Linked DNA regions of Variovorax paradoxus EPS. Each later gene encodes a partner of the first gene's protein in a complex. Links are inferred from orthologs where the notes say so. Each region holds a gene or a part of one and is shown on either strand. Other genes may lie near its edges.

Region 1 (10,115 bases):
AGGACATCCGCGCGCTGGGCATGAAGGACGGCGACTGGGTCGACCTGCAGACCGTGTGGAACGATGGGCAGGAACGCCGCGCCGACCGCTTCAAGCTGGTGGCCTACGACATTCCGCGCGGCAACATCGCGGCCTACTACCCCGAGACCAATCCGCTGGTGCCGCTGTCGGCGGTGGCGGAGAACGCGGGCACGCCGACGTCCAAGTCGATTCCCGTGGTGCTGGTGCCGCATGAACTGCCGATCCAGAAGCTGGTGGAGGACGCGGCGGACGGCATGGTTGCAACGGCATGAGCGCATTGCTCGAAGACAGTCTCTCGATAGCCATCCTGCGCATGCTCGCGCAGGAGCCGGCAGGCAGTGGTGTCTCGCTGCCACGTCTCGGCAAGCGGCTGGGCCAGGGCGCGAGCGTGCTGATGCGCCGGCTCACGCTGATGGGCGATGCCGCCATCGGCGGCGTGCGCGGCCCCGGCTGGGTGCGCGTGGAGCAGCACGACGACCGCTGGGTCGCGCACCTCGAAGCCCCCGGCCGGGCCCAGGTTCAAACGCTGCCTCCGGCTGACGAAACCGCGGGCTGAGCGGACAATGGCCGGCCTATCCGGAGCCACCATGTCCCAGCCCGACCCCGCCGATTCCGAAGACACCCTGCCATCGCTTTCACGACACGCCGTGCATGTGTTCGGCGAACGCGGCATGGGGCCCGAAGGCGCATTGCGCGATGACACGCTGGCGGCCGAGGTGCCGGTCGCGCTGGTCTTCAACGGCGTCTCGCACGCGGTGATGATGGCCACGCCACTCGACCTCGAAGACTTCGCGCTCGGCTTCGCGCTGAGCGAAGGCATCCTCGACAGCGCCGCTGACTGCCGCGGCATCGAGGTTCAGACCATCAATGCGATTTCGGCGGGCCTTCCCGAAGGCATGCCCGGCATCGAGGTGCAGCTCGATATTTCCACTCGCAGCTTCGAACGCCTGAAGGGCCGCCGCCGCAGCCTCGCAGGCCGCACGGGCTGCGGCGTGTGCGGCGTCGAAAGTTTCGCGGGGCTCGACATCACACCGCAGCCGGTGCCACCGCGCGACTGGATCGAACGCATCGACCTCGCCACTGTGCTGCGCGCCTTCGCCGCGCTGCCCGCGCGCCAGGTGCTGAACGCGGAAGCCGGTGCCATCCATGCTGCGGGCTGGGCCACGGTGGACGGCGATCTCACCGACGTGATGGAAGACGTGGGCCGCCACAACGCGCTCGACAAGCTACTCGGCCGGCTCGCGCGAGCGGGGCGTCTCGAAGAACCGGGTTTCGTGCTGATGTCCAGTCGCGGCAGCCATGAACTGGTGCGCAAGTGCGGGCGCCTGGGTATCGCGGCGATGGCGACCATCTCGGCGCCCACCGCCATGGGCGTGCGCATGGCCGAGCTCAGCGGCCTGCGCTTCTGGGGCCTGTGCCGCGCGCCGCGCGGCGTGCTCTATGCGGACGGGCTGCCGCCGCCTTCGAACGCGCGCACCGCATCGGCCACCGCCTCGATGCCCTGATCGCTCAGGTCTCTCGCCGCCACGCTGCGGCGGCGCTCCCAGGCCTTGAAGTGCAGCTCCTGCGACTTCTGGTAATGCGGGTCGTAGTGCAGCGCCATCAGCTCGGCGAAGAGCTTCGGCAGGTTGGCTTCGTGCGCCCACTGCTGCCAGCGCGCCACCGTTTCCTTGCCCTGCAATTCCTTGAGCACGCCCAGCTTGTCGGCCAGGGCATCGCGGTCGTCGCCGAGGTAGGCGTAGTCGCGCAGCAGGTAATCGAGCCGGGCCTCGGGCGTGGCCGCCACTTCGATGCAGGGCGCAGCACGCATCTGCGCCACCAGCGACAGCGGCAGCGAGAGCCGGCCGATGCGGATGCTCTCGCCTTCGACGTACAACGGGCGCTTGAGGTCGATGGCTTCAAGCACCGTCGCGATGCGCGTCTCGAAGTGCTTTTGCGAAGGCTGCGGCACGCCGGGCAGCGAACCGAGCAGCGAGCCTTTGTGGCTCGCGAAATCTTCGAGGTCGAGCACCTGCTCGCCGCGCTCGGCCAGCGCATGCAACACGCGTGTCTTGGCGCTGCCCGTGGCACCGCAGATCACGCGCAGGTCGAGCTGCGGCGTCAGCGAGTCGATCTGCGTGATGACATGGCGGCGAAAGCTCTTGTAGCCGCCCGCGAGTTGCTGCGCGTCCCAGCCGACAAGCCGGAGCCACGTCACCATCGAGCCGCTGCGCATGCCGCCGCGCCAGCAATAGACCAGCGGCTTCCATTTCTCGGGCCGGTCGGCCAGCGTGTCGCGCAGATGCTTGGCGATGTTGGCCGCGACCATCGCGCCGCCGATGCGCCGCGCCTCGAAGGCGCCGGTCTGCACGTAGACGGTGCCCACGATGTGGCGCTCCTCGTCGTCGAGCACCGGGCAGTTGATGGCACCGGGAATGTGGTCGAGCGCGAACTCGGCCGGCGAGCGGGCGTCGATGATCGTGTCGAAGGCGTGGCGGTCGCCGACCCGTACTGGCTGGCGATGACTCATGGCAGGAACCTCATGCCCCGATTGTCGCCGGAGGCTTCAGGCGTAGGCGGGACCTAAACCTCTGCGCAAGCGAGCGCTCGCAAAGTCCACCAGCGTCACCAGCACGAACATCGCGATCAGCACCGTCATCGCCTGCTGCTGCTGGAAGATCGACAGGTGGAAGTACAGCAGCTGCCCCAGCCCGCCGCCGCCCACGAAGCCGAGCACCGCGGCCATGCGGATGTTCATCTCCCAGCGGTAGAGCGTGTAGGCCACCCACTGCGGCAGCACGATCGGCAGGCTCGCGTAGCTGAAGGCGGCGACCGGGCCGGCGCCGGAAAGCGTGAGTGCGTGTTCGGGTTCGCGCGGCGCGTTTTCCAGCGCCTCGGCAAACAGGCGGCCGAGTACGCCGGTGGTGTGCAGCGACAAGGCCAGCGCGCCCGCGAACGGGCCGATGCCCGCGGCCAGCACCATCAGCGCGGCCCAGACCAGCTCGGGCACGCTGCGCAAGAAGTTGAGGACGAAGCGCGCGACATGCCGCGGCAACCAGCCGGCGCGGCCCGAGGCGGGCAGCGCGAGCACGGCGCCCGCGATGGCGGCCAGCACCGTCCCGAGGGCAGACACCGCCAGCGTCTGCAGCGCGCCGTTGCCGACCTTCGCGAGGAAGTCCGGCGACACGTCGGGCGGGAAGAACTCGGCGATGAACTTGCCCATGAGCCGCAGCGATTCGCCCGAGCCCAGCGCGCGGTAGTCGATGCCGAGGTAGACGAAGCTGGCGACCACTGCCACCGCGATCAGCCCCACGGCGAACCAGCAGCGAAGGCACGGCGGCGGACGCGGCGGGAGCCTGTTCATGCGAGCAGCCTCCGCAGCGCATTGCTCAGCATGTCGGCCAGCAGCACGAGCACGAGAAACACGAGCAGGATGCTGCTCGCCTCGCCACCGTTGAGCATCTTCATCGACTGGTCCATCAACTGGCCGAGGCCGCCCGCGCCGACGAAGCCCATCACCACCGAGGCGCGTACCGCGCATTCCCAGCGGTAGACGGTGTACGAGGCCAGCTCCTGCGCGGTGTGGGGCAAGAGGCCATAGCACAGCGCCGCGAGCCGGCCGCTGCCGCCTTCGAGCAGCGCGCGTGCAGGGCGCGTGTCGGTCGATTCGAGGATCTCTGCGTAGACCTTGCCCAGCATGCCGCCGTAGGTGATGGCCAGCGCCAGCACGCCGGCGGCAGGGCCGAGTCCGAGCGCGCGCACGAAGAGCAGCGCCCAGACGATTTCGGGAATGGCGCGCAGCACCATCAGCAGCCAGCGCGCGGCCTGACGCACGATGCCGGCCTGCACGCGGCCCGGTCCCGGTCCGATGCGCGAGATGGAGAGGGCCCGCGTCGTCACGAACGCGAGCGGCGCGCCGATGAGCAACGCGAGCGCGGTGCCGGCCGTGGCCATGGCCAGCGTTTCGAGCGTGGCCTTGGCGAGCAATGCCAGGAAGGCGGGCGAGCCATCGGGCGGAAAGAAGCCCGCGAGAAACCCGCCGATCACCGCGAGGTTGCCGCTGCCGAACAGCGCCCACGGCTTGAACTCCGAGAGCGCCAGCAGCGGCCAGGCGATGACGAGCGCGGCGAGCCAGCCGGCCAGCCGCCGCATCGCCTGGGGATCGCGATGGGCGACGGCGGTATTCACGGGCAGTCCGGCCGCTGGAAGGCCATCTCGGCAGCGACGGGCTGCGGCGCCCGCTGCGCCGCCACGCCGCCTTCGCTCGCATAGAGCGCATCGAGCATCGCGGGCGTGACCTCGGCGGTCGGCAGGTCGAACATCACCTGCCCGTTGCGCATGCCGACGACGCGCGGAAACCAGCGCAGCGCGAGGTCCACCGCATGCAGCGAGGCGACCAGCGTGGCGCCCGTGGATTCGCTCTGCGCGACGAGCTGGCCGATGGCGGCGTCGGCGAGCGTCGGGTCGAGCGCGGAGACGGGCTCGTCGGCCAACAGCAGGGCCGGCCGCTGGTAGAGCACGCGTGCGATGCCCACGCGCTGCAGCTGCCCGCCCGAGAGGCGGTCGCAGCGGTCGAAGAGGCGATCTTCGAGCGAGAGGCGCGACAGCACTTCGTGCGCGCCCGCGATATCGGAAGGATGGAAGAGCGACCCCAGCGCGCGCAGCACAGACCACTCGCCGAGCCGGCCCGCGAGCACCGCGGTGACCACGCGCAGCCGCGGCGCGATCGGCGGCGCCTGGTGCACGGTACCGATGCGTGCGCGCAGCTTTTTCAGCGCGCCGGCGGGCAGTTGCCAAGGCTTCGCACCGAGCGCCTGCACCTCGCCTTCAACGGGGCGCAATGCAGCGCCGAGCACACGCAGCAGCGTCGTCTTGCCCGCGCCCGAAGGTCCGATGACGGCGATGCGTTCGCCATCGCGCGCAGCCAGCGTCACCCCGGCCAGCGCGCGCTGGCCGTTGGGGTGGACTACGCCGATGGCATCGAGGAAGAAGCTCACGTTGCGGGACTTTTCTGTGCCGCACCCTCACCCCAACCCTCTCCCGCAAGCGGGAGAGGGGGCCAACAGCCGGTCCCCGAATTGCTCCCTCTCCCGCTTGCGGGAGAGGGCTGGGGTGAGGGTGACTCCAGCGCGCTCAGTCTCACTTGATCAGACCGGCCGACTTGCCCGCCGTCTCGATGCCGTCGTAGTTCGACGACTTCGTCGGGATGAACTTGCTCGCGCGCTGCAGCGCCATGATTTCCTTGTGCGCCGGGTTGGCCGGGTCGAGCTTCAGGAACGCATCCGTCAGCTTCTTCTGCAGCGCCGGCTCCATGCCCGGGCGCACCGTCCAGTTGTAGTCGTAGTAGGTCGGCGTGGTCGCGAGCACCCGCACCTTGGCGGCGTTCGGGTTCTTGGATTCGACCAGCTTGTCCCACACCGATGCATTGAGCACACCGGCTTCGGCGCGCGAGGCCGCCACGAAGGCCACGGTGGCGTCGTGCGCGCCCGAGAACGCGACCGTCTTGAAGTCCTTCTCGGGGTTGATGCCGGCCTGCAGCAAAAAGTAGCGCGGCATCAGGCTGCCCGAGGTGGAGGAGGGCGCGCCGAACGCGAAGGTCTTGCCCTTCAGGTCAGCCAAGGTCTTGGCGGTGCTGTCCACCGGCACGATGAACTTGCTGGTGAACACCTCGTCTTCCGCGCGCTGAACGATCGGCACCGCGCCGCCGTTGGTGCGGATGCGGGCCTGCACGAAGGTGAAGCCGCCGAGCCAGGCCATGTCGATCTTGTTCGTCGCCAGGCCTTCGACCACGGCGGCGTAGTCGGTCACGGGCGTGAACTGCACGTCCATGCCGGTTTCCTTCTTGAGGTAGTCGCCCAGCGGGGTGAACTTGCGCTGCAACTCGGTCGGCGCCTCGTCGGGGATGGCGGAGACGCGCAGCACGCCTTGCGCGAGCGCGCCGAAGCTGGCGAGGGAGACGGTCAGCGCGAGCGCGATCCGGGAGAGCTTGTTCATGGGAATGGCCTGTGATGTGGACGGTAAAAAGGGGCGTATCGGCAGTGACGGGCGCAGCGCGGACAGGGCTTCGATAATTGCGGCTTGTCTCATCCGACCGAACCGCTTCCATGACCGATGCCGCATCCTCCAAGCTCCTGAATCCGCTGGCGCCGCTGAGGCTCACCAGCTTCTCGCACGGTGGCGGCTGCGGCTGCAAGATCGCGCCCGGCGTGCTGTCGCAGATCTTGAAGAACCACGCGGGGGGAATGATCCCGCCCGAGCTCATGGTGGGCATCGAGACCGCCGACGACGCGGCAGTCTACAGGCTCAACGACCAGCAGGCGCTGATCGCGACCACCGACTTCTTCATGCCCATCGTGGACGACCCCTACGAGTTCGGGCGCATCGCGGCCACCAATGCCATCAGCGACGTGTACGCGATGGGCGGCCGGCCGATCATGGCGCTGGCGCTCGTGGCCATGCCGATCAACCAGTTGCCGGTGGAAGTGATCGCCGAGATCGTGCGCGGCGGGCAGGACGTGTGCCGCGCGGCCGGCATCCCGATTGCGGGCGGCCACACCATCGATTCGGTCGAGCCGATCTACGGCCTCGTCGCGATGGGGTTGGTGCACCCCGACCGCGTGCGCCGCAATGCCGATGCGAAGGCGGGCGACGTGCTGGTGCTGGGCAAGCCGCTGGGGGTGGGCGTGCTGTCGGCGGCGCTCAAGAAGGAGCAGCTGTCCGAAGCCGGCTATCGGCAGCTGATCGAGAACACCACCAAGCTCAACACCCCCGGTATCGCGCTGGCCGCGCTCGATGGCGTGCATGCGCTGACCGATGTGACGGGGTTCGGCCTCGCCGGTCATGCCCTCGAACTGGCCCGTGGCGCGAAGCTCGCCGCTGTCGTCGAATGGTCGAAGGTGCCGTTGCTCGACAACGTGGAAGCCATGGCGGCCGAAGGCTTCGTCACCGGCGCCTCGGGCCGCAACTGGGCAGGTTATGGCGCCGACGTGGAACTGGCCCCAGGCCTGCCGCCCACCGCGCAGAACCTGCTCAGCGATCCGCAGACTTCCGGGGGCCTGCTCGTGAGCTGCGCGCCCGGGGCCGTCGAAGCGGTGCTGGAGATCTTCCGCAAGGAAGGCTTTGCGCAGGCGGCCGTCATCGGCCGCGTCGAGGCCGGAAACCCCGGCTTGCGCGTCCTGCCCTGACCCTGCTTTTCGCGCCGGCTCGCCCGAAAGGGTGCAATAACCCTTGAACCCGCCTGCGGCAGTAGCCGTCGGCTATCGTTCGCGCCATGACCGATTCCCTCCGCCTTGGCTGGCGCACCCTCTGGCGCGACCTGCGCGCCGGCGAGCTGCGCCTCTTGATCGTCGCCGTGTTGCTGGCCGTGGCCGCACTCACGGCGGTCGGCTTCTTCGCCGACCGGTTGCAGGGTGGATTGAAGCGTGATGCGCGGCAACTGCTGGGCGGCGATGCAGTGATCGTGAGCGACAACCCGACGCCCGATGCCTTCGTGGCGCAGGCGAAGTCGCTGGGCCTGGAAGGCACCGCCACCTACGGCTTTCCCACCATGGCGCGGGCCGACGACGTGCAGGGCGGTGCGAGCAAGCTGGTGGCGCTGAAGGCGGTGACGGCGGGGTATCCATTGCGGGGCAATCTGCAGACCTCGACCACCTTTGCCGACCCCGGTGAGATCACCCGCGACATCCCGCCGGCCGGCGAGGTGTGGGTCGATGCTTCGCTGCTCGATTCCCTCGGCCTGAAGATCGGCGACCCGCTGCTCCTGGGCGACACCAGCCTGCGCGTGGGCCGCATCATCACGCTGGAGCCCGACCGGGGCGCCGGCTTCATGAGCTTTTCGCCGCGCGTGATGCTCAACCAGGCCGACGTGGCGCGCACCGGGCTCGTGCAGCCGGCCAGCCGCGTGGGCTACCGCTATGCGGTGGCGGGCAGCGATCCGGCGGTCAAGCGTTTCACCGAATGGGCCGAGGCCACCATCAAGAAGGGCGAGCTGCGCGGCGTGCGGCTCGACTCGTTCGAAGGCGGCCGGCCCGAAATGCGCCAGACGCTTGAGCGCGCCGAGAAATTCCTGAGCCTCGTCGCGCTGCTCGCGGCGTTGCTCTCGGCCGTGGCCGTGGCGCTCGCCGCGCGCGGCTTCGCGGCCAGCCACCTGGACGACTGCGCGATGCTGCGCGTGCTCGGCCAGAGCCAGCGCACCATCGCGATGGCCTATGCCTTCGAGTTCGCGGTGATCGGCCTCGTGGCGAGCGGGCTCGGCGTGGCCATCGGCTTTGCGGTGCACTACGTGTTCGTGCTGCTGCTGGCCGGGCTGGTCGAGACTGCGCTGCCCGCCGCCACGCTGTGGCCGGTGGCTTTCGGCCTCGGCATGGGGCTCACCCTCTTGTTCGCCTTCGGCCTGCCGCCCGTGCTGCAGCTCGCGCGCGTACCGCCGCTGCGCGTGATCCGGCGCGACGTGGGCGGGCTCAAGCCCGCATCGCTCGCGGTGCTCGGCATCGGCGTGGCGGGCTTCGCCGCATTGCTGATGGCGGCGAGCAGCGACATCAAGCTCGGCCTGATCGCGGTCGGCGGATTCGCGGGTGCGGTGGCCGTGTTCGCACTCCTGAGCTGGCTCGCGGTGAAGGTGCTGCGCCGCAGCGTCAACGAGACCACCGCGCCGCGCTGGCTGGTGCTCGCCACGCGACAGATATCGGCGCGGCCCGCCTATGCCGTGGTGCAGGTCAGCGCGCTCGCGGTGGGTCTGCTGGCGCTGGTGCTGCTTGTGCTGCTGCGCACCGACCTCGTCGCGAGCTGGCGCAAGGCCACGCCGCCCGATGCACCGAACCGCTTCGTCATCAACGTGATGCCGGACCAGAGCGATGCCTTCCAGAAGTCGCTGCGCGATGCGGGCGTCGGCAAGTTCGACTGGTATCCGATGATCCGCGGCCGCCTCGTCGCGATCAACGACAAGCCGGTGACCCCCGACGACTACGTCGAAGACCGCGCCAAGCGCCTGGTGGACCGCGAGTTCAATCTCAGCAACGCGATGGAGGCGCCCGCGCACAACAGCATCACCGCAGGCGCATGGAAGCCCGGGGCGGCAGGCGAGGTGAGCGTCGAAGAAGGCTTGGCCGACACGCTGGGCCTCAAGCTCGGCGACACGCTGCGCTTCGACATCGGCGGCATGCAGAACGACGCGCGCATCACGTCGCTGCGCAAGGTCGACTGGGGCTCGATGCACGCCAACTTCTTCGTGATGTACACGGTGGCGTCGCTCGCCGACGTGCCGGTCACCTACATGGGCGCTTTCCGCGCGCCCGAGACGCGCGGCTTCGACAACGCGCTCGTGCGCAGCTACCCGAACGTGACCAACGTGGACATGAGCGCGACCATCAACCAGGTGCAGCGCGTGCTCGACCAGGTGATCCGCGCGGTCGAGTTCCTGTTCGGCTTCACGCTCGCGGCGGGGCTCGTGGTGCTGTTCGCCGCGGTCACGGCCACGCGCGAGGAGCGGGCGCGCGAGTTCGCGGTGATGCGTGCGGTCGGCGCGCGCGCGAGCCTGTTGCGGCAGGTGCAGCGCGCCGAGCTGATCGGCGTCGGCCTGCTCGCGGGCTTTCTCGCGAGCATCGTGGCCTCGGTGATCGGCTGGGGGCTCGCGCGCTACGTGTTCGAGTTCACCTGGACCGCGTCGCCGCTCGTGCCGGTTGCGGGCGCGCTGGCCGGCGCGGTGCTCGCACTGGCGGCAGGGTGGTGGGGCCTGCGCGACGTGCTGCGCCGCCCGGTCGTTGATACGCTGCGCCGCGCGGCGGAATAGGCGTCGACGGCGACGCACATTTTTTTCTTTCGCGATCGGCAGGACGGGGCCGGGGATGCAATACATTCCCCGGCCCCGTATCCATTTCAAGAAGAGAAATTCCTGCATGCGCTTGGCGTCATTCCAGATCACCAACTTTCGCTCGATCAACGACAGCGGCCCCATCGACTCCACACAGATCACGGCGATCCTCGGTCGAAATGACAGCGGTAAATCGAACCTGCTGCGCGCGCTCCACAGCCTGAACCCGGCCGAAGGCCTGGTCGAACTCAGCCCGATCAAGGACTTTCCGCGGCACCGCCGTCTCGAAGAGTGCCAGGGCGACACG
Region 2 (8,350 bases), 1.2 Mb from region 1 along the record:
CCGGTTTGCAAGGTGTGTTCGAGTTCGAAACGGCCCCCGGCGCCACGCCTTGAGACTGCACCGTTATCGCTTACAGTAGGCGACGCACAGTCACCGTGACTGTCTCGCCTCAAGGAGAAGCAGTGGCAACACCAAATTACGGCTACGAGAAGCGCCAGAAAGAGCTGGCCAAGAAGAAGAAAAAGGAAGAAAAGCTCCGCGAGAAGCAATATCGCAAGCTCAGCCCGAGCAGCGACGGACTGGCTCCCGGAGACCCGGAAACCGACGTGGCATCGCTCGAACGCGATCCCCCCACGGTGCCCGAGTTGCCCACCAAGAACGGTTGATCCGCTTCTGGCGTTCCCATCGAAAAGCCGCCGCAGGCCTGCGCCTGCGGCGGCTTTTTTCTTTTCGCGCGCCGCCCGATTTACTTGGGCAGCAGCTTTCGCAGTTCGGGCCAGACGTTGTCGAGCAACTGCGGCTGCGCCACGGCCGTCGGGTGGATGCGGTCGGCCTGGAACAGCGACATCGCATTGGGCGCATCCGCCACGCCCTTGAGCAGGAAGGGAACGAGCGCCGACTTGGTCGCGCCCGCCACCTTCGAGAACACCGCCTCGAAGCGCCGCGTGTAGTCGCCGCCGTAGTTCGGCGGCACCTGGATGCCGACGATCAGCACCTTCGCGCCCGCGGCCTGCGCGGCCTTGGTGATCTGCAGCAGGTTGGCCTCGGTGTCCGAGAGCGGCAGGCCGCGCAGCGCATCGTTGGCGCCGAGCTCCACCACCACGTGGCTGGGCTTGTGTTGTGTAAGGAGGGCGGGGAAGCGGGCGCGTCCGCCGGAACTGGTGTCGCCGCTGATGCTGGCGTTGACCACGGTGGCCGCGATCTTCTGCTGGGCAAGCCTTTTTTCCAGCAAGGGTACCCAGCCTTCGCCGCGCTTCAAGCCGTACTCTGCGCTCAGCGAATCGCCCAGCACCAGGATGACCGGCTTGCCGGTTGCGGTCGACTGGGCGTGCGCCGCGGCCATCCATGTTCCCGCGCTGCCCGCACCGCCTAGTGCGGCGGTGGTCAAGATAAAGTCACGTCGATTCAAAACCAAAGCCTTTCCATGTCCCAATCCCCGTCTGATGCCATTGTCGCCGTCGAGCATGTCTTCAAGTCCGTCACCGATTCGGCCGGCACGCTGGACATTCTGCAGGACATCGATTTCACCCTCGGTGCGCGGGAAACCGCCGCCATCGTCGGCGCCTCGGGCTCCGGCAAGAGCACCTTGCTGTCGATCATCGCGGGGCTCGATACGCCCACGCGCGGCACGGTCAAGCTCGCGGGCGACGACATCTTCGCCATCGACGAGGACGAACGCGCCGCCCTCCGCGCACAACGCGTGGGCTTCGTGTTCCAGAGCTTCCAGTTGCTGGGCAACCTGAGCGCGCTCGAAAACGTGATGCTGCCGCTGGAGCTGGCCAACCGCAAGGACGCGCGCAAGGCCGCCACCGAGATGCTCGGTCGCGTCGGGCTCGGCCAGCGCCTGGGCCACTACCCCAAGGTGCTCTCGGGCGGCGAGCAGCAGCGCGTGGCGTTGGCGCGGGCCTTCGTGGTCCAGCCGGCGCTGCTCCTGGCCGACGAGCCCACCGGCAGCCTGGACTTCGCGACCGGCGAGCAGGTGATGAAGCTGATGTTCGACCTCAACCGCGAACTGGGAACGACGCTGGTGCTGGTCACCCACGACCGCGGCATCGCGTCCCGCTGCGAGCGCCGCATCACCATCGAGGCCGGGCGTGTGTCGCTCAACGAGAAGACGCCGGTCTCGACGGTCGAACAGGCCGCCTGAACGTCGAAGACGCGGCGAAGAGACAACAACAAACAACCCGAGGAGAGGTCCATGGACAAGCTTCCACCCGAAGCCGTTGCGGCATTGCAGCGCGGCAGCCTGATCGAGGCGATCAAGATCGTGCGCGACAAGACCGGCATGGACCTCAAGTCGTCCAAGGAAGCCGTCGAGCGCTACCCCAATGGCGAGGGCGCGCCGGCCGACTGGCAGGAGGGCGACTGGGGCCGCGGCGAACCCGAGGGCGCGGGCATGCAGGGCAACGGGCCAGCGGCGGTGCCGTCGGCTGCGCTTACTGCGCTGGCAAAGGGCAACAAGGTCGAGGCCGTCCGCCTCACGCGCGAAGCCACGGGCCTTGGGCTGGCCGAGGCCAAGCAGCTGGTCGAAAACCACCAGAATCCGGCGGCCGGCGATTTCGGGCATTTGCCGTCGGGCATTCCGACGAATCCGATGGCCGAACCGGGGCGGGTGTCGCAAGGGGGCTCCAAGTTGCTGCCCATCGTCATCGTGGTGCTGGTCGTGGTGCTGGCCTGGCTGTATTTCGTGAAGGGCGCCTGAAGCGATGATCGTTCCCCAGTACTGGGCCGAAGGCCGCATCCAGGAACGAGTGGACGGCAAGCAGATCACCGTGCGGCGCTATGGCTGGTCGGACGACAGCCCGCTGGCCGCGCAGGCGCATGCCGACCAGCGCACCCGCGAAGCCTTCGATCGCATCACGAGCGGCGAAACGCTCGAGCGCCGCGAACGCAAGGTGGCCTACAACGGCGCCGACGGCATGCCGATCCGCGAGGAAATCGTCGAGCGGCAGGGCGAGAGCGTCGTCACCCGCAACGGCTACGGCGCACGCTGCCTCAATACGCCCGACGTGATGTTCGTCGACATCGATTTCGACGAACCCCTGCGCACCAGCGTGTTCGGCTTTGCGCTGGTGCCGGCGCTGATTGCGGGCATCGTCGGCGGCTGGACCGCCAAGACCTGGATAGGCGGACTCATTGCCGCCATCGTCGTCTTCATCGTCGCCTACCGCATCGGCCTGGCCAAGAAGCGTGGGGAGGCCAGCACAAACCCCGCGCCCGAAAAGCGCGCGGCCGAGCGCGTCGGGCGCTTCCTGCACCAGCATCCCGACTGGCACCTGCGGGTGTACCGAACGCCCGCGGGCTTTCGCCTGCTGGCGATGCACGATGTCTTCAGTCCGACCGACATGACGGTGGCCGACTGCTTCCAGGCGCTGGGCGTGGACAAGGTCTACGCGCGCATGTGCCGCAACCAGAACTGTTTTCGTGCCCGCCTGAGCGCCAAGCCTTGGCGCATCGGCATCGGAGAGCACATCCGGCCGCAGCCGGGCGTGTGGCCTGTGTCGCCCGAGAAGCTGCCGGTGCGCGACGCCTGGATCGCGCAATACGAAAAGGCCGCCGAAGGCCACGCCGCCTGCCAGTACCTGGAGAGCGTGGGCAACACCGGGCGCGTGCATCCGAATGCGCAGGCGGTGCAGGAACTGCATGACGAGCGCACGCGCGCGCTCAGCGGTCTGCCGATCGCCTGAGGGGCCTGAGGGGCGATCCCCGAGGGTAGGGATAATCGGGGGATGTCTTCCCCCAAAGTGATCTTCGGCTTCCATGCCGTGGGCGTGCGAATCAAGACCGCGCCGAAATCGGTGCTCGAGGTTCTGTTCGATGCCAGCCGGCGCGATGCGCGCATGAAACAGTTCATCGCGCGCGCGCAAGAAGCCGGTGTGCGGCTGGTCGAGGCCGACAGCCTGCGCATCGCCAAGCTCGCCGGCAGCCACGGCCACCAAGGTGTGGCGGCGCGGGTCGAACCCACCGCCCAAATCCATTCGCTCGACGAACTGCTCGAGGGTCTCGAAGAGGCCGGCACCGTGCCCCTCTTGCTGGTGCTAGACGGCGTGACCGATCCACACAACCTGGGCGCGTGCCTGCGCGTCGCAGACGGCGCCGGCGCCCATGCGGTGATCGCCCCCAAGGACCATGCGGCCGGCATCAACGCCACCGTGGCCAAGGTGGCGAGCGGCGCGGCCGAGACGGTGCCGTATTTCATGGTGACCAATCTCGCGCGCACGATGAATGAACTCAAGGAGCGCAGCATCTGGTGCGTGGGCACCAGCGACGACGCGCCGGGCACGATCTACCAAAGCGACCTGAAGCGCCCCCTGGCACTGGTGCTGGGCGCCGAAGGCGATGGCATGCGCCAGCTGACCCGCAAGACCTGCGATGAGCTGGTGAGCATCCCGATGGCCGGTGCGGTGGAGAGCCTGAATGTCTCGGTGGCCAGCGGCGTGTGTCTCTACGAGGCGATGCGCCAGCGCGGCGCCTGATCGGCTCCCGCTAGCCCTTCTTCGGCAGCGGCCCGCCCTTGCGGTGGAAGTAGACGAGTTCCGCCATGCGCCGCATCTGCGGCGTGCCCAGCAGGTGGTTGAACATCCAGTCGCTCTGGAAGTGGTCGAAGGCCCAGCGCAGCGAGCGCTTGAGCAGGAAGCGCGGGTAGCTGCGCACGAACCACGTCGCCGGATCACCCACCTCGCCGCGCACGAAGCGCGCTACCGCCTCGCCCGCTCGTTCTCCGTGCTGCAGCGCCGTGTGGATGCCGCCAGCAGTGACCGGCGACACCATGCCGGCCGCGTCGCCCACCAGCAACGCCCGTTCGCGCGCCACGACCGGGAGCACGCCGCCGCAGGGAATCATTCCGGCGCGCACCGCGACCGGCGGTGCATCGCCCGGCGACACCACCGATTCGATCTTCTTGAGGAACGGCGCGAGCCGCAGCGCGTTCGCATCGTTGTGGCCCAGGCGGCGGGCCAGGCCGATCTGGCTCACGCCCACGCCGTCGAGCGCCCAGCCGATGTAGCCAGGGGCGAGTTGGCGGTCGATGAAGCAGTGAAGGAGGTCGGGCGCCATGCGGGCGCCTTGGTATTCATGCTCGACGCCGTAGAGAAAGCGCGTGTTGCGCGAAAGGCCCAGCGCCTTGGCGACGCGCGAATGCGGGCCGTCGGCGCCCACGAGATAGGTCGCGGTGATGCAAGGGCCGTGCGTCACCGGGACTTCCCAGCGGTCGTTCATCCAGAGCGCCTGCTCGAAGAGCGTGCCGAGCCGCACATCGACGCCGCAGGCCCGGGCGGAATCGACCATCCAGTCGAGCAGCGCGGGTGCATCGGTGGCCCAGAACCAGTAGCCGGGTGCGTGCAGGTCGACGTGCCGCATGTTCGGCGCATAGAGCCGCACGCCTTCGATGCGCCGGACCAGCACGGGTGGCACTTCGGCCAGCCAGGGGACGCTGTCGACCGCATCCTTCACGATGATCCCGGTGGTGTGGAGCTTGGCGCCGGCGCTGGTTTTCTTCTCCAGCACCATCACGCTGAGTCCGGCGAGCGCCGCGGCGCGGGCGCAGGCGAGGCCCGCGAAGCTCGCGCCGACGACGAGCAGGTCCACCTTGATGTTGGCGAGGCCGCCGCTCGTGGCGACCGGCGCCGGGCAAGGCGCCGTGGATGAGGTGGAGAGCGGGGAGAAGAAGCAGGAAGAGGAGTGCATGGGCAGCTGACTTGGCAATGCGCACCACGGTTTGTGGTGCGCGTGCGAAGTTAGCTACGCCATGTGCGGGGGGTATGCGGGCGATGTGCGCGCGGCGTGAAGGCTGTGTGAACCCGCGCAGCCGCGGCGCGTCAGGATGGGTCTTTGCTGCGCGTGCGGCCCACCGCGCTGAAGATGCCGATGCCCAGAAGGATCAGTGCACCGATGCCGATGTAGAGCGTGGGAACGCCAGCCACTGAAGCACCCCAGGCAACGCCGCCCAGGAAGATCAGGAAACCGATCATGTAAAGCGCAAAAGACATCATGTCCTCCGGTATCTGAGATGCCTGCAGTATCCCGATGTGCTGAACACCTCGAACCAGCGCCGACCGCCTCTGTGTGTGGGAGGGTGCCTACCGCAAGGCTAGTCCGCGGACGCGACCAGCAGGTAGCGGCAGGCAGTGCGCCCGAGCGCTTTGAAGACGAGGGGCCGGTCCACGCCGAAGTCCAGGCAGTCCCCGGGCGCGAGTTCGAAGCGTTCGTCGCCGTAGTCCACCCGCAGCGCGCCTTCAAGCATCCACAGGCATTGGCGATAGGGCTTGCCGCTCCATCGCGGATAGCCGACCTGCGCCGAACGCGGCAGCTCGACCTCTACCAGTTCCACCCCGCTGCCCGTCGCGCCGCGCTCGGCCACCTGGCGGCGCAAATAGCCCGCCTCGGGGTCGCGCCAGACTTCCTGCATCGCTTTCGTGCGAAGCCGCTGGGGCGCTTCCTTTTCCTTTTCCTCGGTGAGCAGTTGCGCCAGCGACACGCCAAGGCCCGCCGCCAGTCGGCCCAGCAGCACGGCCGTCGGGCTGCTCTGTGCCCGCTCCACCTTCGAGATCATGGCCTTGCTGACGCCTGACAGCTCGGCCAGCTCGGCCAGGCTGAGTCCCTTGGCCTGCCGCAGCGCGAGCAGCCGGGTCGCGATGAGGGCGTCGAGGTGGCCGGGGGCTTCGCTGGGCGGGGGTGATTCGTTTCTCATATGAGATTATTATTCTCTTATATTGAACGACAGAGAAGCACCATGCGCCTCATCACCTGCACCGAGGAAGCCCACGCCGGCGCCATCCTCGCGATCCTCAACGACGCCATCGTCACCTCCACCGCGCTGTACGACTACAAGCCGCGAACGCCCGAGAACATGGTCGCGTGGTTCGCCACCAAGCGGGCCAACGGCTTTCCGGTGATCGGTGCGGAGGACGAGAACGGCAAGCTGCTGGGCTTTGCGAGCTACGGCAGCTTTCGTGCGTTTCCGGCCTACAAGTACACCGTCGAGCACTCGGTGTACGTCGAGGCCGGCCATCGCGGTGCGGGGCTCGGGCGCACGCTGATGGAGGCGATCATTGCCGAGGCGATCGCGCGGGACGTGCATGTGATGGTCGGCGCCATCGACGCTGCGAATGCGGGCAGCATCGGCCTGCACGAGCGGCTGGGGTTCGAACACTCGGGCACCGTGCGGCAGGCCGGCTTCAAGTTCGGCCGCTGGCTCGACGTGGCGTTCTACCAGCGGATTCTTGCGACCCCGCTGAACCCGGTTGACGGCTAGGCAAGCACGAAAAAGCGCATCACGACTTCGGCGGGGTGCCTGACACCGGCGCCGACGAACATCCGCTCATTGATCCATCGCAGCGCCGGCGAGGCCGTCTCGAAGCGCGGGTTGCAGCGGAAGTAGACCTCTGCCGGATCGACCGGCTCGCCGCGCAACAGCTTCGCCATCACCTCTGGCGCAGCCGAGCGCACCGCATGGTTCTGCACATAGATCAGGTCGCCCGCGTCGGTCTCGAGGCCATAGCGCGCATCGAGTTCGGAGAGCGTGTCGCTCACGATCAATTGAAAGTCGCTGCCGGCCGGCAGCACGCGTGCGCGCCAGCCGTGGCCCGACGCTTCGCCGCCCGTGATGGGCACGATGCGCCGCAGCCCGCGCGCGCTCTGGCCGAGCACCTGCGGCACGCCCACCTGCACGCGCAGGTCAGCGAAGTGCTCCAGCGTGGGCGCGGCGATCGAATCGAAGATGTTGCTGCTCATCGCTGAGGTACGGTTCAGGCGGCCGTCTCTGCGCTCGCGCGGTCGAGCATTTCGATGGTGCCTGCGTCGAGCTTCAACTGCGTGGCGACCACCAGCTCTTCGAGCTGCGCGATCGATGTGGCGCTGGCGATCGGCGCCGTCACGCCCGGCCGCGCGATCTGCCATGCAATGGCGACCTGGCCCGGCTTGGCGTTGTACTGCTGCGCCACCTTGTCGAGCGCATCGAGGATGCGGAGGCCCCGCGGGTTCAGGTACTTCTTCGTGGTGTTGGCGCCGCGCGCGCTCTTCGAGGCATCGGCTTCGGTGCGGTATTTGCCGGTCAGGAAGCCGGCCGCGAGCGCGTAGAAGTTGATCACGCCCACTTCGCGCTTCACGCACAGCGGCTCCAGTTCGTCTTCGAACACGGCACGGTCGTACAGGTTGTAGAGCGGCTGCAGGCTCTCGTAGCGCGCAATGCCCAGACGCTCCGACACGTCCAGCGCCTCGGCCAGCCGGGGCGCCGTGTAGTTGGAGGCGCCGATGGCGCGCACCTTGCCTTCCTTGATGAGCGCATCGAAGGCGCCGAGCGATTCCTCGAGCGGCGTATTGGCGTCGTCGTCGTGCGACTGATAGAGGTCGATGTGGTCCGTCTGCAGGCGCTTGAGCGAAGCCTCGACCGCTTCGCGGATGTACTTGGGTGCGAGGCCCACCTTGCCTTCGCCCATCGGCTTGCCGACCTTGGTGGCCAGCACCACGCGGTTGCGCTTGCCGCTCTGCTTGAGCCACTTGCCGATGATGGTTTCCGACTCGCCGCCCGTGTGGCCCGGCACCCAGGCCGAGTAGACGTCGGCGGTGTCCACGAAGTTGAAGCCCGCGTCGAGCCAGGCATCGAGCAGCTTGAACGACGCGGCCTCGTCGACCGTCCAGCCGAACACGTTGCCACCGAAGGCGAGCGGCGAAACCAGGAGGCCGGAGCGGC
Region 3 (5,935 bases), 1.2 Mb from region 1 along the record:
TCGCGCGTGAGGCGGACGGCCTCGACCTTGTTGCCCTTTGCCAGCGCAGTAAGCGCAGCCGACGGCACCGCCGCTGGCCCGTTGCCCTGCATGCCCGCGCCCTCGGGTTCGCCGCGGCCCCAGTCGCCCTCCTGCCAGTCGGCCGGCGCGCCCTCGCCATTGGGGTAGCGCTCGACGGCTTCCTTGGACGACTTGAGGTCCATGCCGGTCTTGTCGCGCACGATCTTGATCGCCTCGATCAGGCTGCCGCGCTGCAATGCCGCAACGGCTTCGGGTGGAAGCTTGTCCATGGACCTCTCCTCGGGTTGTTTGTTGTTGTCTCTTCGCCGCGTCTTCGACGTTCAGGCGGCCTGTTCGACCGTCGAGACCGGCGTCTTCTCGTTGAGCGACACACGCCCGGCCTCGATGGTGATGCGGCGCTCGCAGCGGGACGCGATGCCGCGGTCGTGGGTGACCAGCACCAGCGTCGTTCCCAGTTCGCGGTTGAGGTCGAACATCAGCTTCATCACCTGCTCGCCGGTCGCGAAGTCCAGGCTGCCGGTGGGCTCGTCGGCCAGGAGCAGCGCCGGCTGGACCACGAAGGCCCGCGCCAACGCCACGCGCTGCTGCTCGCCGCCCGAGAGCACCTTGGGGTAGTGGCCCAGGCGCTGGCCGAGCCCGACGCGACCGAGCATCTCGGTGGCGGCCTTGCGCGCGTCCTTGCGGTTGGCCAGCTCCAGCGGCAGCATCACGTTTTCGAGCGCGCTCAGGTTGCCCAGCAACTGGAAGCTCTGGAACACGAAGCCCACGCGTTGTGCGCGGAGGGCGGCGCGTTCGTCCTCGTCGATGGCGAAGATGTCGTCGCCCGCGAGCTTGACCGTGCCGCGCGTGGGCGTATCGAGCCCCGCGATGATCGACAGCAAGGTGCTCTTGCCGGAGCCCGAGGCGCCGACGATGGCGGCGGTTTCCCGCGCACCGAGGGTGAAATCGATGTCCTGCAGAATGTCCAGCGTGCCGGCCGAATCGGTGACGGACTTGAAGACATGCTCGACGGCGACAATGGCATCAGACGGGGATTGGGACATGGAAAGGCTTTGGTTTTGAATCGACGTGACTTTATCTTGACCACCGCCGCACTAGGCGGTGCGGGCAGCGCGGGAACATGGATGGCCGCGGCGCACGCCCAGTCGACCGCAACCGGCAAGCCGGTCATCCTGGTGCTGGGCGATTCGCTGAGCGCAGAGTACGGCTTGAAGCGCGGCGAAGGCTGGGTACCCTTGCTGGAAAAAAGGCTTGCCCAGCAGAAGATCGCGGCCACCGTGGTCAACGCCAGCATCAGCGGCGACACCAGTTCCGGCGGACGCGCCCGCTTCCCCGCCCTCCTTACACAACACAAGCCCAGCCACGTGGTGGTGGAGCTCGGCGCCAACGATGCGCTGCGCGGCCTGCCGCTCTCGGACACCGAGGCCAACCTGCTGCAGATCACCAAGGCCGCGCAGGCCGCGGGCGCGAAGGTGCTGATCGTCGGCATCCAGGTGCCGCCGAACTACGGCGGCGACTACACGCGGCGCTTCGAGGCGGTGTTCTCGAAGGTGGCGGGCGCGACCAAGTCGGCGCTCGTTCCCTTCCTGCTCAAGGGCGTGGCGGATGCGCCCAATGCGATGTCGCTGTTCCAGGCCGACCGCATCCACCCGACGGCCGTGGCGCAGCCGCAGTTGCTCGACAACGTCTGGCCCGAACTGCGAAAGCTGCTGCCCAAGTAAATCGGGCGGCGCGCGAAAAGAAAAAAGCCGCCGCAGGCGCAGGCCTGCGGCGGCTTTTCGATGGGAACGCCAGAAGCGGATCAACCGTTCTTGGTGGGCAACTCGGGCACCGTGGGGGGATCGCGTTCGAGCGATGCCACGTCGGTTTCCGGGTCTCCGGGAGCCAGTCCGTCGCTGCTCGGGCTGAGCTTGCGATATTGCTTCTCGCGGAGCTTTTCTTCCTTTTTCTTCTTCTTGGCCAGCTCTTTCTGGCGCTTCTCGTAGCCGTAATTTGGTGTTGCCACTGCTTCTCCTTGAGGCGAGACAGTCACGGTGACTGTGCGTCGCCTACTGTAAGCGATAACGGTGCAGTCTCAAGGCGTGGCGCCGGGGGCCGTTTCGAACTCGAACACACCTTGCAAACCGGGGTAACGCTGGTGCATGAACCAGCCCATCGCACCCGCGCCGACCAGCATGGCCATGACCATCGCGAACACCATCCAGCCGATATGTTCGCCCAGCGGCCAGAGGAAGATCACGCCCAGCACCGGCACCAGCCCGCCGAGGGACGACAGCCACATCCAGCGCCTCGGGGCAAGCATCGGCTCCCAGGTCTGCGGGTCGATGCCGGCATCGATGAACACCTCCGCATCGAAGCGCAGGCGCGGCCGGGGCTGGGTGGCCAGATGCAGCAACAACGCGCGCAGCAGCGCGGCCCGGTTGCGAAAGCGAAGGACGCGGCCGGTGTCGAGGGTCAGCGCCAACGGCAGCCGGATCTCCCTGGGCTCGCCGCCCCGCACCGCCTGATGAAACACCAGCCGCTTGACGATGGCTTCGCTCGATGCGAACTCCGTCTTCACGTCATGGAAACCCATGCGCGCACGGCACACCTCGTGCCATGCCACGGCCTGCGGCGACGCCGGATCGCCCCAGCGCATTCCTTGCGCGTCGATCCGCAGCATCGCCCCCTCGCCCACCCGCGAAAACTGGCGCAGCAGATACCAGATGCCGCCGCCCAGCAGCCCGAACAACGCCAGTCCGAGGAGCACGAGGATCGCCTCGTTGCCGCGCGCGTTGGACCAGTCCTCCTGCAGCACGGCACCGGCGGCGAGTACCGCAGCCATCAACACGAAAAACGCCACGAGGCCACCGATCAGGAGCCGCGTCCCGCGCAGGTCCGGCACGCCTTCCAGCGGACCCGACTGTGCGAGCGACTCCAGCACCTGCGCGGGCACGGTCAGCACCCGCGGCGCAACGACTTGCGACGCGGGCGGCACCACCTCGCGCGCAGCACGCGGCGCGACGTGCCAGCTCTTGCGGTTTTTTCTGCCCACTGCGCGCAGCAGGCCTTACATCTGCCCCAGCGCCTGCTGCAGGTCGGCTCGCAGGTCGTCGACGTCTTCCAGCCCGATCGAAAATCGCACCAGCGTGCCCTTGTAGGGCCAGCGCGCCACGCTCGCATCGCGCATCAGGCCGATGTCGTAGGGCACCACCAGACTGATCGGGCCGCCCCACGAATAGCCGAGGCGGAAGAGCTTCAGGCTGTCGCAGAAACGGTCGACCTGCTCGGTGCTGTAGCGCTCGTCGAACACCACCGAGAACAGGCCCGCGGCCAGGTCGGTGGCGCCGCACAGTGCGCGCCAGTTGGCGTGGCCGGGCGAATCTTCCAGCGCGGGGTGCAGCACCTGCGCGATCTCCTCGCAGCCGTTGAGCCAGCCGGCCAGTTCGCGCGCCACACGATCGTGCGCCGCATAGCGCAGGCCGATGCTCGGCAGCGAGCGCAGCAGGGTCTCGACATCGCCCACGCCGGCGCCGAAGCCGATGCGCATGTGCGAGAGCTTGAGCGCGCGGTGCAGCCGCTCGTCATTGGTGACCACGCTGCCCATCAGCACGTCGCCGCCGCCGCTCGGGTACTTGGTGAGCGCGTGCACCGAGATGTCGACGCCCTGCCCCGTGCCGTTGAAATCGAAGGGCGCGAAAGCCAGGCCGGCGCCCCAGGTGTTGTCCAGCGCCGTCACCACTCCGCGCGAGCGGCAGACGTCCACGAGTGCGGGCAGGTTCGGAAATTCCATCGTGACCGAGCCCGCAGCCTCCAGCCACACCAGCCGCGTGCGATGCGAGATCTTGGCCTCCAGGTCGGCCGGGTTCATCGCGTCGTAGAGGCGATGGGTGATGCCGAAGTTGGCAAGCTCGCCCGTGGCCAGCGCCTTGTTGGGGCCGTAGGCGTTGTCGGGAATCAGCACCTCGTCGCCGGTCTTCAGGAACGCGAACGAAACCAGCGAAATGGCGGCCAGTCCACTGGGCACCAGAAGGCATTCGGTGCCGCCTTCTAGCGTGGCCAGGCGCTCTTCGAGCGTGAACGTGGTCGGCGTGCCGTGCAGGCCGTAGGTGTAGCCCGCCTTGGTCTTCCAGTCGCGTGCGCGCATGGCGGCCACGTCGGCGAAGAAGACGGTCGATGCCTTGAACACGCCGGGCTGCGGCGCGGCGAAGGTGGCCGGCGGGGTGTAGGGATGGTGGATCAGGGTCGTCGAAGGCTTGCTCATGTACCGATGCTAGCGCGCCCGTCACACGCGGGGAAACCGGGCGCCCTAGACTCGCGGCTTCGCGACCTCGCGCTTTTGCGAACCACGCCGCACACCCCTCACCAGGAGCCCGTCGATGCCGATCACGAACCCGCAGTTGCAGAACCACCCATTCCTTCAGGACATGTACCGCGACGCGTACTTTCCCGACTTCCTGGTGGACAAGTGCAAGCAGATCCTGGTCGAACTCTGCGAGGCGATCGAGGCCAAGAAACCATCCGACGACGCCGGCCTGCTGAAGCTGACGCACGCCGCCACGAATCGGTTCAACGACCTGGTCGAGGAATTCGAAGAGAACGACAGCGAACTGGAAACAGGCGCGCGCGAAGCCATTGGCGCGGACTTCGAGACCATCGTCAGGGCCTATGGGTTCGTCGATGTGGACATCGAGGACGTGATCGCCACGCGCGACTGGTAAGCGGGGCGGCGCCATCGCACAATCCGCCCGATGGGCCACAGCCTGTTCCAACCGGGGTTCGCAGCGTGCAGCTGACGCGGCCCCCTCCTCCCCATCTGCAGCCATTCATCAAGCTGCTGTGGGCCTCCGCACCCGAAGGCGCGCCGACTGAACGGCCGGGCGCCCGCGAACACGTGCTGCCTACTGGCGGCATGCACCTGGTGTTCCGACTGTCGGGTCCGCCGCTGAAGCTGTTCGGGAGTGCCGACGACATGCGCGGCCAGACCTGCGGCTACGCGATCGTCGGCGGCGCGCGCGCCGCCTCCTACATGCGCGATGTTTCGGTGGCCACACGCTCTGTCGGCGCGCAGCTTCAGCCCGGCGCCGCGCGCGCGTTGCTCGGCGCGCCCGAGGACGCATTGGCCAGCCAGCACACGCCGCTCGACGCGCTCTGGGGCGCGCGGCAGACAGATGCCGCGCTCGAACAAGTCCATGCGGCGGGCGACCTCGAAAGGCAGCTGAACGTCTTCGAAGCGCTGCTCGCCCAGCGTGTCATCGACGCGCTCGGTGCCGGCCTGCGCGGCCTGCATCCGGCTATCGCCGCAACACTCGGGCCGCTGGCCGATGAGAACCCCTCGATCACCGGACTGGTAGCGCGCAGCGGCTACAGCCATCGCCGCTTCATCGCGCTCTTTCGCGGCGCGATCGGCCTCAGTCCCAAGGAGTACGCGCGCGTGATGCGTTTCGATCGCGCACTGACCTTGGCAGGCGACCCCGCTCAAAGCTGGGCCGAGATCGCGCTCACCGCCGGCTACAGCGACCAGGCGCACCTGAGCCGCGAGTTCTCCGCGCTGGCGGGCATGTCGCCGCAGGCGTGGCGGCGGACCGGCGCCACGTCGCCGCGGCACGTGCCGACGGGCACGTCAACAGGTCAAATTCGTTCAAGACGCTAACGGCACGCCGGCTCAGAATCGGCGCCACGACAACTGCTTTCCCCCTTACGAAAGGCACCCTCATGGCGATCCACGAACTGTTTCCATACCTCTGCGTCGACGATGCCGGCGCGGCCATCGACTTCTATTGCGAGGTTTTTGAAGTGAAGGAAATCTTCCGCCTCACCGAGCCCAGCGGGCGCATCGGCCACGCGGAGCTGGACTTCCACAACGGCGCGATCCTGATGATCTCGGACGAGTTCGCCGAATTCAACATCCGCAGCGCCAAGACGCTGGGCGGCA

What was found.
Region 2: the proteins of VARPA_RS23560 (region 1) and VARPA_RS18380 are in contact, whole or in part, in a cryo-EM structure (PDB 9GE8), measured with the Escherichia coli proteins. The link is inferred for Variovorax paradoxus EPS from one-to-one orthologs.
Region 3: the proteins of VARPA_RS23560 (region 1) and VARPA_RS18385 are in contact, whole or in part, in a cryo-EM structure (PDB 9GE8), measured with the Escherichia coli proteins. The link is inferred for Variovorax paradoxus EPS from one-to-one orthologs.

Annotation. Positions count from the first base shown.
Region 1 is NC_014931.1:5,147,379-5,157,493, reverse strand. What follows is about bases 6,925-10,028. They hold VARPA_RS23560 (ABC transporter permease), read left to right. Parts: upstream 6,925-7,270; coding sequence 7,271-9,787; downstream 9,788-10,028. Other genes in these bases: VARPA_RS23555 (AAA family ATPase), read left to right, coding at 9,894-10,028; selD (selenide, water dikinase SelD), read left to right, coding at 6,925-7,184. Also shown: VARPA_RS23605 (FdhF/YdeP family oxidoreductase), read left to right, coding at 1-293; VARPA_RS23600 (hypothetical protein), read left to right, coding at 290-577; formate dehydrogenase accessory sulfurtransferase FdhD, read left to right, coding at 609-1,526; tRNA 2-selenouridine(34) synthase MnmH, read right to left, coding at 1,460-2,530; phosphonate ABC transporter, permease protein PhnE, read right to left, coding at 2,567-3,364; VARPA_RS23580 (PhnE/PtxC family ABC transporter permease), read right to left, coding at 3,361-4,152; VARPA_RS23575 (phosphonate ABC transporter ATP-binding protein), read right to left, coding at 4,185-4,997; VARPA_RS23570 (putative selenate ABC transporter substrate-binding protein), read right to left, coding at 5,140-5,994; more of selD, read left to right, coding at 6,105-6,924; more of VARPA_RS23555, read left to right, coding at 10,029-10,115.
Region 2 is NC_014931.1:3,967,030-3,975,379, reverse strand. What follows is about bases 1-2,945. They hold VARPA_RS18380 (ABC transporter ATP-binding protein), read left to right. Parts: upstream 1-1,084; coding sequence 1,085-1,807; downstream 1,808-2,945. Other genes in these bases: VARPA_RS18370 (hypothetical protein), read left to right, coding at 2,367-2,945; VARPA_RS18375 (ribosomal protein L7/L12), read left to right, coding at 1,859-2,362; VARPA_RS18385 (arylesterase), read right to left, coding at 407-1,003; VARPA_RS18390 (hypothetical protein), read left to right, coding at 123-326; VARPA_RS18395 (hypothetical protein), read left to right, coding at 1-53. Outside these bases: more of VARPA_RS18370, read left to right, coding at 2,946-3,347; 23S rRNA (guanosine(2251)-2'-O)-methyltransferase RlmB, read left to right, coding at 3,390-4,136; VARPA_RS18360 (NAD(P)/FAD-dependent oxidoreductase), read right to left, coding at 4,147-5,346; VARPA_RS31385 (hypothetical protein), read right to left, coding at 5,478-5,648; VARPA_RS18350 (helix-turn-helix domain-containing protein), read right to left, coding at 5,750-6,349; VARPA_RS18345 (GNAT family N-acetyltransferase), read left to right, coding at 6,392-6,913; VARPA_RS18340 (DUF3237 domain-containing protein), read right to left, coding at 6,910-7,392; VARPA_RS18335 (aldo/keto reductase), read right to left, coding at 7,407-8,350.
Region 3 is NC_014931.1:3,973,232-3,979,166, forward strand. What follows is about bases 1-2,943. They hold VARPA_RS18385 (arylesterase), read left to right. Parts: upstream 1-1,145; coding sequence 1,146-1,742; downstream 1,743-2,943. Other genes in these bases: VARPA_RS18375 (ribosomal protein L7/L12), read right to left, coding at 1-290; VARPA_RS18380 (ABC transporter ATP-binding protein), read right to left, coding at 342-1,064; VARPA_RS18390 (hypothetical protein), read right to left, coding at 1,823-2,026; VARPA_RS18395 (hypothetical protein), read right to left, coding at 2,096-2,943. Outside these bases: more of VARPA_RS18395, read right to left, coding at 2,944-3,055; VARPA_RS18400 (PLP-dependent transferase), read right to left, coding at 3,071-4,264; VARPA_RS18405 (DUF5713 family protein), read left to right, coding at 4,380-4,721; VARPA_RS18410 (helix-turn-helix domain-containing protein), read left to right, coding at 4,787-5,653; VARPA_RS18415 (VOC family protein), read left to right, coding at 5,716-5,935. UniProt on the Escherichia coli protein: TesA is a multifunctional esterase that can act as a thioesterase, lysophospholipase and protease.